3 regions of the Aminiphilus sp. genome follow, and region 1 is predicted to be linked to each of the others. Evidence: riboswitches for the same ligand, from Rfam matches in the RefSeq annotation. Region 1 holds a riboswitch; each other region holds the start of a gene.

Region 1 (3,609 bases):
TTTGTCCAGTTTTGTTCTTTTTTCAGTATAAAAATCTCGAAAAATTACTTTTATTAGATTATATAATAATGTCTTGAATCAGCATCTTGTCATCCTTTGACTCGGTGCACAATATACATCTTCAAAAGAAAGTCCCGGTTCGAACCGTCACATCCGCCACACGGAGCGGTGCACAATATACATCTTCAAAAGAAAGCCATCGCTTCTCAAAATCACTTGACAGAATTCTTCATTCACAGGAAAATATTTGAAGTTCCATGAGTTTTTCCATTCACAAAGGAGGAGAACAACGATGGCAGCGGATGTTTCCAAGCTTCAGCTTCCCGGAGATCTCACCCTGAAGCAGGCCCAGATGGTCCTTGAGGCCGCCTTGGCCGACGCAGTCGCCCAGGGAGTGCCCATGAACATCGCCGTAGTGGATGCGGGGGCCAACTTGAAAGCCTTCGCCCGCCAGGACGGTGCGTTCATCGGCAGCGTGGATATTTCCATCAAAAAGGCGAAGACCGCTCGCTTCTTCAACATGACCACCCGCCAGCTCGGCGCCGCATCCCTCCCCGATGGTCCTCTTTACGGCATCGAAGTGTCCAACAACGGCGTCATCCTCTTCGCCGGTGGCGTTCCGCTGAAGAACAAGGACGGGGTCATCGTCGGCGCCATCGGCGTTAGCGGTGGCACCATTGATGAGGACGAACGCTGCGCTGACGCAGGAGCAGCGGTTCTTCTCAAGTAAGCCGACCGCTGAATCCCCGGAAAGGGTGGGGGCTCCTCCCTCTCTCTTTCGGAGGATCAGACTGAAAGGGACGTAAGCGGGCCCTTTCGCTCGGTATCACAATCGAAAAATAGACCTTCCGAGCTGCCGTGCCTACAAGAGCGATCTCATGGCATGCAGCCGTCAGGGTGTGTCTGGAAACGGACACGCCTCCCGTGTTTGGCAAGGAAGGCGGAGAAGAATGTTCCTCTTTGGGGACTGCCGTCTTTGCGCACGGGCAGTCCCTTTTTCTTTGGAGGTGGTGAAGGAAGAACGACCGGGGCAACAGGGGTAAAGAGATGGGGGGCATGGAAACGCAGCGGTTCTTCTCCGTCCACCCCATGAAGCAGAATGAGAGCGTACGAGCGGGCAGGGATGGAAATTACAGGATGTACAAAAGAGAGTACAAGGGGGGTTGAGGAACGATGCTTCAGAAACGTTTCTTTGTCAATGGTGTGGAGCGCAACGTCATTGCCAATGGGGAAGACACCCTGGCAAAGGTGTTGCGGGAACAGCTCGGCCTCACGGGGACCAAAGTGGGATGCGGAACGGGACATTGCGGCTCCTGCAATGTCATTCTCAACGGGAAACTGGTTCGTTCCTGCGTGTTCAAGATCAACAGAATCACCGAGGGGGATTGCGTGACCACCATCGAGGGCATCGGCTCTCCGGAAAAGCTGCACCCGCTCCAGAAGGCCTGGGTCGCATTCGGTGCAGCCCAGTGCGGCTTCTGCACGCCCGGCTTCATCGTCTCCGCAAAGGCACTTCTCGACCAAAATCCCAAGCCGACCCGGGAAGAGGTCCGGGAGTGGTTCCATGTGAACCGGAACGCCTGCCGCTGCACGGGGTACATCCCCATCGTCGATGCCGTGATGGCCGCGGCGAAGGTGCTTCGCGGCGAAATGAACGAAAGCGAGCTGGAATACCGCCTCCCCGAGAACGGTCGTATCTGGGGCGGCACCTATCCCCGTCCTACTGCGGTGGCCAAGGTCACGGGAACGCTCGATTACGGCGCAGACCTCGGATTGAAGCTTCCTGAGGAAACGTTGCAGCTCGCGCTCGTACAGGCCACGGTGAGCCACGCGAACATCCGGGGCATCGACACGTCCGAGGCGGAGAAGATGCCCGGCGTCCGTAAGGTGGTCACCCACAAGGACGTGAAGGGGAAGAACCGCATCACGGGACTCATCACGTTCCCTACCAATAAGGGAGACGGCTGGGACCGGCCCATTCTCTGCGACGAGAAGATCTTCCAGTTCGGCGACGCCATCGCCATCGTCTGCGCCGACACCTACGAGAACGCCTGCGCGGCGGCGGAGAAGGTCAAGGTGGACCTGGAGGTCCTTCCCGCCTATATGAGCGCTCCCGCAGCCATGGCGGAGGACGCCCTGGAAATCCATCCAGGCACGCCCAACATCTACTACATTCAGAACCTGGAGAAGGGTGACCCCACGGGACCTATCTTCGAAAAGGCCGCCGTCACCGTGGAGGACGATTTCTACGTGGGAAGACAACCCCACATGACCATCGAGCCCGACGTGGGCTTCGCCTACATGACGGACGACGGAATTCTCAAGATCCACTCCAAGACCATCGGCGCCCATCTGCACCTCTACATGATCGCCCCCGGGCTCGGCGTGGAACCCGACAAGATCGCCCTCGTGTCAAACCCCATGGGGGGCACCTTCGGCTACAAGTTCAGCCCGACCATGGAAGCCCTGGTCGGCGCAGCCACCCTCGCCACGGGAAAACCCTGCTTCCTTCGGTACACCTACTTCCAGCACATGACCTACACGGGGAAGCGCTCGCCCTTCTTCGTGAACATCAAGTACGCCGCCGACAATGAGGGCCGACTCCTCGCCATGGAGACGGACTACATCGTGGACCACGGTCCCTATTCCGAGTTCGGCGACCTGCTCACCCTTCGGGGCGCCCAGTTCATGGGTGCGGGCTACGATATTCCCAACATCAAAGGAACAGGGCGCACGGTGTGCACGAACCACGCATGGGGCTCCGCCTTCCGTGCCTACGGTTCCCCCCAATCCCTCTACTCGTCGGAACTTCTTATGGATGAACTGGCGGAAAAGCTCGGCATGGACCCCTGGGAGATTCGGTTCAAGAATTGCTACCGCCCCGGTGCGACGAATCCCAGCGGTCAGGAACCGGAGGTCTTCAGTTATCCAGAAATGCTCGAGGCACTGAAACCTCGATACGAGGCGGCGAAGGAAAAGGCAAAGAAGGAATCCACCGGCACGGTCAAGAAAGGCGTCGGTCTCGCCATGGCCTGCTATGGCTGCGGCCTTGACGGACCGGACAGCTCCGAGGCCTGGGCGGTGCTCAACCCCGACGACACCGTCACTATCGTCACCGCCTGGGAGGATCACGGTCAGGGAGCGGACATGGGCGCCATCGGCACCGCTCACGAGGCACTGCGTCCCTTGGGCATCACCCCGGACCGGCTGCGTTTCACCTGGCCCGACACGTCGAAAACGCCCAATTCAGGTCCCTCCGGCGGCTCACGTCAGCAGGTTCTCACGGGGGGCGCAATCCGCGTGGCCTGCACGGAAATGGTGGCGGGACTCCGTAAGGCTGACGGCACCTGCATGACCTACGCGGAAGCCACCGAAGCGGGAAAACCCGTGAAATACGTAGGGAAATTTACCGTTCCCGGCGTAGCCTGCAACGAAAAGGGGCAGGGAAAACCTTTCGTGGTCTACATGTACGGAGTCTTCCTCGCCGAGGTATCGGTGAACACCGAGACCGGAAAGGTCACCGTGGACAAGATGACCCTCATGGCGGACATCGGCAAGGTGAACAACCGGCTCGTCACGGACGGGCAGATCTACGGCGGCATAGCCCAG
Region 2 (3,609 bases), on a different contig from region 1:
CTCGCCCTGAAAACCCGTGAAACGCAAGACTCCATCGTCCCCGGGCCGGGCCAGGCCGAAACGGACCAGGTACCCTCCGAGCGGCCCATGGGCGTTGCCCGTGACGGGGTCCTCGGCCACGCCGACCGCCGGGGCGAACATTCTTCCCTCCGTGAGGATGCCCTCCCGGGCGGTGTCGAAGGTGAACAGAAAGTAGCCGTTGCAGCCGATCCGTCGGCTGAGATTCGTGAGACCCGCATTGTCGGGTTCGAGTGCGTTCAGTGTTTGTGCGCTTTTCAGGCAGACCATCACCTTGGAGTGGCCGGTGGAGGCGATCCGCACGGGACATCGGGGGTCCATCTCGTCGGCCGTAAGGTGCAGGGAGGCGAGAAGCGCGTCTGTTTCCTCTTTTTGCAGCGGCTCGGAGAGTACGAATTTCCCCTGGGTCATGGAGACGGTGTAATCTGTCCCGTCGTCGCGGACTTCCACGGGCAGGATGCCCACCCCGGTCTTGATGCGGAGAACCCGGCCGCCCAGATTCGCCTCCTTCGCCTTGGCGTAGAGGGCGGCAATGGTGGCGTGGCCGCAGACGGGCACCTCCGTCGTGGGGGTGAAGTAGCGCAGGTGTCCGTCACAGGTATCGTCCGGAGGGGACAGGAAAAAGGCGGTCTCCGAATTGTTCAGCTCCCGGGCGATCCGCTGCATGGCGTCGTCGGAAAGTCCGTCCGCGTTGGTGATCACTCCGGCGGGATTGCCCGCAAAGGGAGTTCTCGTGAAGGAGTCGATCTGGTAGAGCGTGTAGGTTTTCACGGGCGTTCTCCTCTCTCGCGTTCCTGGATGTGGGGCGGATCGCGCCGCGCTAGTCCGCGGGCTTCACCGACACGGACCATTCAGGTCCGGAGGCGATGCCGAATTTCTCGGCGAAGCTGTCCATGTTGAGGGCCAGGGACAGCTCCATGAGGCTGTTGTAGAAGAGCAGCGGCTCTCCCTCGGGGACGTCGCCGAAGGTGTTCACGTAGGGGATGTTCCCCTTGAATACCTCTTTCCCCTCCCGGGAGATCGTCACCTCGTATTTTTTCCCGAACGCGGGCTTGAGCGTGTCGAAGAGGGGCTTGCCGATGTTGGTCCACACGTTGCCGTACTGGATGTCGAGCACGGGAATCGTTCCCAGCGCAGCCCCGTTCCGGATCTCCGCCCTCTGGTAGGGAATGCGCACCAGGGTGTCCTCGACAAGAGGCCCCACTTCCTCGAAGGAGAGTTTCCCCGAGGCGAGCCTGGCCCCCACATACGCGAAGAGATCGCGACCGAGGAACGTGTAGGACTGCTCAGATCCCGGCAGCCGGTGCTTCGTTTCGTCGATGAGGCGCACTGCGTCGATGCCCGCCCGCTCCTCGACGATGGTGAGCGTTCCGTTGTCCGGCGTGACGATGTAACGGCCGTCCTTCGTTTTTGCCACCACCGAGCGGCGTTCCGTCCCCACGCCGGGATCCACCACGGAGACGAACACCGTGCCCGTGGGCCAGTATTCCAGGGTCTGGTACAGGCGATAGGCGGCCTCCCAGATGGAGTAGGGAGGAATCTCGTGGGTCAGGTCGAACAGGGGAAGGTCGGTGTCAACGCCGAAGGCGACGCCCTTCATGGCGGACACCGCGCCGTCCTTGAGGCCGAAGTCGGTCTGGAAGACCAGGGCGGTCTTTGTCGTCGCCGCCTCCGCGAGAGAAAGAAGAAGCACGAGGAGGAACACCGCGACGCCCATGCGCTTGCGCAGTGTGTTCATGAGAAGAAGGCTCCCTTCTGCATTGGAGATGGGGCGATCCGGTCGATGGGGGTTCCTCTCTCTTCTGTTGTTGCGGGAGGGGCTGTCCCCGGTCGGGTCGGCGAATCGTCACTGTTCGGTATTATCTGTCAGAGCGCCGGGAAAGGAAAGAGACAATGTGTTTCCCCTGCACTCCACCATGGGGATGGACGGCAGTTCTTCACGGCGGGGTTGACGCGTTCCGGTCTTCTGGGTACAGTATGTACGGTTCGTTGAAACGAGAAACATTCATATACACCTCCGAGTCCGTGTTCCTGCGGGAGCGATCCTATGGAAACGGACCGAAGGGCGCCTTCGGAAACGAAGATGCCTCCCGTGTTCGGAAAGGAGGGGATGCAGGCTTTTCGGCCTCTGCTGTCTATCTGTCCGTCGACGGGTGGACGTTTTTTGTCCCCGTCGTCGCATGGAAGGGGCAGCCCCGGAAAGCGGAAGGGAAACCTGTTGTGTTCTGAGGAACGAGTCCTTTGAAACGATTTTCCGCGCTGATTCTTTTACAGGATGGTATTTTCCCCGTGCCGCGGCAGGTGCGGCACCTGCTCGAAAAGAAAGGATGAAACCGCATGCATCGAAGAAGCGTTGCATCCCGTTTCCCGCGCTTTTCGCTCCTTCTCGTCCTCATTGTCGGCCTTGCCCTCGTACTTGGCGGCGTCGCCGCGGCGAAGGCGCCTGTGCTGCGCATGGCCACCACCACCAGCACGGACAACACGGGACTTCTGGACTACCTGGCGCCCCTCTTCCAGAAAGCGACCGGAATCGAACTTCAGTGGGTCGCTGTTGGAACTGGAAAGGCCATCGAGTTCGGTAAGAACGGCGACGTGGACATTCTCTTCGTCCACGATCCCGAGTCGGAGAAGGCGTTTCTGGACGGCGGCTTTGGCGCCAACCGCCGCCAGGTGATGTACAACGACTTCATCTTCGTCGGGCCCAAGGAAGATCCGGCGAAGATACAGGGACTTTCCGCCGTGGAGACCCTCAAGGCCATCGCGACGAAAGGTGCGGTCTTCACGAGCCGCGCCGACAAATCGGGTACGCACATGAAGGAACTCGCCCTCTGGAAAGAAGCCGGAATCACCGTTCCCGACAAGGAGCCCTGGTATATCCAGGTCGGACAGGGCATGATCCAGACCATCAACATCGCCGCCGAGCGGAACGGCTACACGCTCACCGACCGGGGCACCTTCATCAAGTACGAGGAGAACCACAAGGGCAATCCTCCCCTGGTGATCCTCTCCGAGGGCGACAAGGCTCTGCGGAACCAGTACAGCGTCATCGCCGTCAATCCCGCGAAGTGGAGCGACGCCCGCTACGACCTGGCGGTGAAGTTCATCGACTGGATCGTTGCTCCCGAGACGCAGAAGGTCATCGCGGAGTTCAAACTTTCCGGAAAACAGCTCTTCTTCCCCAACGCGGGAGAATAGTCCCGGCAGGCGGAAAGCACGAAAGGAGTCCTGAGAATGATTCGTCGACAGACGTGGAACAAGCGCCTTGCACTTCTTCTCTTCGTCGTGGCCGTCGCGGTGCTTGCCGCGCTTCCCGCCAGTGCGGCAAAGGAAGTGCGGCTCTCCAGTACCATCGGCCCCATCGACGCGGGCATCGTGAAGGTTTTCGCTGACACCTTCGAGAAGAACACAGGGATCAAGGTCGTCTTCGAGGGGGCAGGAACGGGGGCGACCCTCGAAAAGGCCAAGACGGGGAACTTCGACATGGTCATGGTCCACGCCCGGAAGCTGGAGGACAAGTTCGTCGCGGACGGGTTCGGCATCGACCGGCGGGATGTGATGTACAATGATTTCGTCATCCTCGGCCCCAAGGAA
Region 3 (3,609 bases), on a different contig from region 1:
ACGAATTCCTGAACCTCCCGGGGGAGATAGCCGAAAATCCCCTGGGCCTTGTGGAGGACGGTGATGAGTTCGCCCTTCCGATCCGGAAGTGAGGCGATGAAATCCGCAAGTTCAGTGAAGCGCGGATCCTCTTTGACAGAGCATGTGCACATTGCATGGCCTCCTCTTTTTTCGAATAGGGGGTGGATGGTTTCCGCCTGGGTTCCTTGCGGCGACATGCGTTGGATGCTACGACAATGCCGAAGGAAAGATGTCGGAACCGGCCCTGCAATCCCCTGCATGCACCATATAGTGAAAATTTTCCCTAGTCAAGGCAAAAAAACTCACCTTCCCCCTTTTCTCGAGGCGAATCCCCACATTCGCCTTTCAAGAAGGACGCTCAGGCGATTTTTTACGTGTATCCGGGTTTCGAAGGCGGGAGAAAGCGGAGTGCGTTAAGGAGTCGGATATCGCACGTACGGACCCGAACGAAACATACAACCGTCCTCCTTCCTCATAGAGAGAAATTGGTTCTCATGATACGTGTTGCAGCAAAGAATGCAACCCCGCTTTTTCTTCGAGAAGGGGCAGGTGTTTCCGACGGTCTTCGTCGATTCCACGGGGTACTCCGCGCTCTCGGTTCATTCCCGCGTTGTCGGTGTGTTGCCTCCGTTGAGTCCCTTCCTGAGGGAGGACAGATCTCCCTTGCGGAGTACCGCAATGAGTTCCGCCACCACGGAGATGGCGATCTCTTCGGGTGTCTCCGCCCGGATGGGAAGGCCGACGGGTTGGTAGATACGGTTCAGGTGTGCTTCCGAGACTCCTTCGTCGAGGAGGCGTTTCCGGACGAAGGCGATCTTGCGCATGGAGCCGATCATGCCCACGTAGGCGGCGTCGCAGTGTTCGATGGTCTTTACCACCTCCGAGTCGAGGGCGTGTCCTCTGGTGGCGATGACGACGAAACTTCGTCCGTGCAGCTTCAGCCCTCTGTCGAAAATTTCTTCCAGGGGGCAGGCGATGGTGGTGCCCCAGGGGATGTTTTCGGCGTTGGCGAATTCCTCCCGCTCGTCCCAGACGGAGACACGAAATCCAGCGAACTGTCCTGCCTGGGCAAGGGCTTTGCCCACGTGTCCCGCGCCGAAGATCACGAGCTCCCGTTCCCGACCGACGACTTCCAGAAAGACGGAGATATCACCGCCACATGCGGCGCTGTTCGGATCCGATCCATCGTAGTGAAGCCCTTCCTTGTAAAGGGCGTGATCTCTTTCGGAATCCAGCAATGCCAATGCCTCTCGAATGGTGTGGTGTTCGAAGACGCCTCCACCCACGGTGCCGGAGATGCCTCCGTCGGGGCGCACCCACATGGAGGCGCCCACATTTCGCGGTGTGGAGCCCTCCACGTCGACCACGGTGCACAGAACTCCCGGAACTCCCTTGGCGAGGTCTTTCATGATCTGTTCGAGAATTGCCTGATTCATCGGCACTCTCCGCTCCCTTCGAGTCGAATGAACGTCTCTGAATTGCCCTTTGCTGCGGCGTGTGCCGTCGCAAAGGGATGGTATGTTTCTCCGGCGTTTCGGATGGCGCGGTGACAGTGTTTCAATGTCGTTGTGCTGTTCCCGAGAGGGCCACGTACCGTTTCGAAGGCCTGCCCACGGGTGCTACATCGAAATCGATGGTCACCTGGGATGTCTCGGCGAGATACTCGAGGTAGCGCCGGGTCGTGGAGCGCCCCATGCCGAGATGTTCCGCCGCTTCGGAGGCAGAGAGCCCCCCTGGGGCGTCCCGGAGGAGTCGTTTGACTTTCTCGAGGATGCGATTTTGAATTCCCTTGGGAAACACGCTCGAGTCGGGGGGAATGGCGCCTCGTTTCAGCCCTACCAGGTGATCCAGTTCGTCCTGCCGCCAGGGAGTACGGCGGGTCACCAGTTCTCGATGGAACGTGCGGTATGCCGAGAGCGCTGCCCGGAGACGGGAGGAAAGAAAGGGGCGGATGAGGCAGTCGAAAGCACCCAAACAAATTGCGCCGCGAATCGCATCGGGCTCTTCCGGACGGACAAGGACCACCCAATCCAGCCGGGGATAGTCGCTGCGGGCCTTGCGGAAGCCCTCGAGTCCTCCCAGGCCGGGAAGGGCGAAGTCGAGCACCACCAACTGCGGAGGTTCGTCGGCGAGAAAGGAGAGGAGCGTTTCACCGGAACCGACTTCTCCGACAAGACGGTAGCCGGGTTGCTCTCGAACCAGATCGGCATAGAGGCTTCTCTGGGAGGAATCCTGTTCGGCGACGATTGCGTCGAGAGAATGGGGCACGAACGGGCCTCTCATGGCCGAATCTCCCGGGTGAGGTTGCTTGACCCGGCGATACGCTCGAGCACAGGAAAAACGGCTTCGAAACACGAACAACGATTGCACGGGAAACCGGGCACCATAGGAGGCTTCCTCCTTTCCGCACGGGAGGCGGTCGCGTTTCCACGACAACCCTATCGGTCGACACCCGTGGGCCTGGGCCGTTAGGAACGTCGACTCGGAGGCTCTATCACTTCGAACATACATTATACGTGATCCTCCGAATTCGTGCAATTTTCCCGCATGAGTGGGAAAGGAGTCTCTCTCTTGTGGTCCTGCCTTTTCACAATGGGGCAAAGGAGCATTTTCCCCGGAGCTATGTTTGCATGGCGCGTGGGAACGGGCGGAACTCCATGCAACGAGGGTGTCCGCGTCGCATGCAGGACATCTCTGGCCGCACTTCTCTCCCGAGGAGGCGTGGCGGGGCGTCTTCTCGTTCGGTGCACGGCGAAAGAAGGGGAAGTAGTCGGCTCTCCGGCGCGTCGATCAGGAGCGGAGAACCGCTGCCATGCGCGAGAAGGCTTCCTCCAGTTTTTTCTCGTCCACCGTGCAGGCGATGCGGATGAAGTCACCGCATGTCTCGCCGAAAGCGATGCCCGGGGTGAGGGCGACACCGGCTTCCTCCAGCATACGGAGCGCGAAGGCGTCTCCGTTCATTCCCGTTCCGGAAATATCGGCGAAAAGATAGAAGGCTCCCCTGGGCGGTGCGGCATCGACACCGGGCAGTTCTCTCGCCAGGGACGCGGCGTACCGGGTTCGTCGCCGGTAGGTATCGACGATGGCATGTTCCGCATCCTGAGCCTCGCTCAATGCGAATTCGGCGGCGCGTTGCACCATGCTGTTCACCGAAAGGGTCTGCACGATGGCGAGGAGGTCCATGGGTTTGAGGAGTTCTTCCGGTCCCATGGCATAGCCGATCCGCCAGCCGCACATGGCGTAGGATTTGGAGAATCCTCCGATGGTGAGAGTCCGCTCCCGCATGCCCGGCAGGGTGGCGAAGGGGATGTGACTTCCCTGAAAAACGTAGGACTCGTAGAGTTCGTCGGAGAGAACGCACAGGTCCTGTTCCAGGGCGACGCGGGCGATGCCCTCCAGTGTCGCCCTGTCGAAGACGGCCCCCGAAGGGTTGCAGGGAGAGTTGACGACGAGCGCCTTCGTTCGGCGGGTGACGGCCCGGCGCAGGTCTTCCTCGAGGGGGAGAAAATCGTTCTCCTTCCGGCAGGGGACTGCCACGGGGACGCCCTGATTGTAGCGGACCTGCTGGGCGTAGAAGGTGAAGTAGGG

The links. A riboswitch is a leader RNA that binds a small molecule or an ion and turns the genes downstream of it on or off. The one in region 1 is predicted to bind molybdenum cofactor.
Region 2: another riboswitch for molybdenum cofactor. It lies ahead of Q1K49_RS12055 (substrate-binding domain-containing protein); the one in region 1 lies ahead of Q1K49_RS04205 (molybdopterin-dependent aldehyde oxidoreductase).
Region 3: another riboswitch for molybdenum cofactor. It lies ahead of Q1K49_RS11990 (response regulator); the one in region 1 lies ahead of Q1K49_RS04205 (molybdopterin-dependent aldehyde oxidoreductase).

Annotation. Positions count from the first base shown of each region.
Region 1 covers NZ_JARKPW010000067.1:7,702-11,310, forward strand. The annotation lists gene Q1K49_RS04200 (heme-binding protein) at 293-730, shown strand; molybdenum cofactor riboswitch at 835-955, shown strand; gene Q1K49_RS04205 (molybdopterin-dependent aldehyde oxidoreductase) at 1,174-3,609, shown strand, end outside.
Region 2 covers NZ_JARKPW010000186.1:78,227-81,835, reverse strand. The annotation lists gene Q1K49_RS12065 (PhzF family isomerase) at 1-789, opposite strand, end outside; gene Q1K49_RS12060 (S-adenosyl-l-methionine hydroxide adenosyltransferase family protein) at 839-1,756, opposite strand; molybdenum cofactor riboswitch at 2,022-2,141, shown strand; gene Q1K49_RS12055 (substrate-binding domain-containing protein) at 2,356-3,213, shown strand; gene Q1K49_RS12050 (substrate-binding domain-containing protein) at 3,250-3,609, shown strand, end outside.
Region 3 covers NZ_JARKPW010000186.1:63,680-67,288, reverse strand. The annotation lists gene Q1K49_RS12000 (NAD(P)H-dependent oxidoreductase subunit E) at 1-152, opposite strand, end outside; gene Q1K49_RS11995 (XdhC/CoxI family protein) at 621-1,457, opposite strand; gene Q1K49_RS11990 (response regulator) at 1,579-2,304, opposite strand; molybdenum cofactor riboswitch at 2,403-2,521, opposite strand; gene Q1K49_RS11985 (pyridoxal phosphate-dependent aminotransferase) at 2,812-3,609, opposite strand, start outside.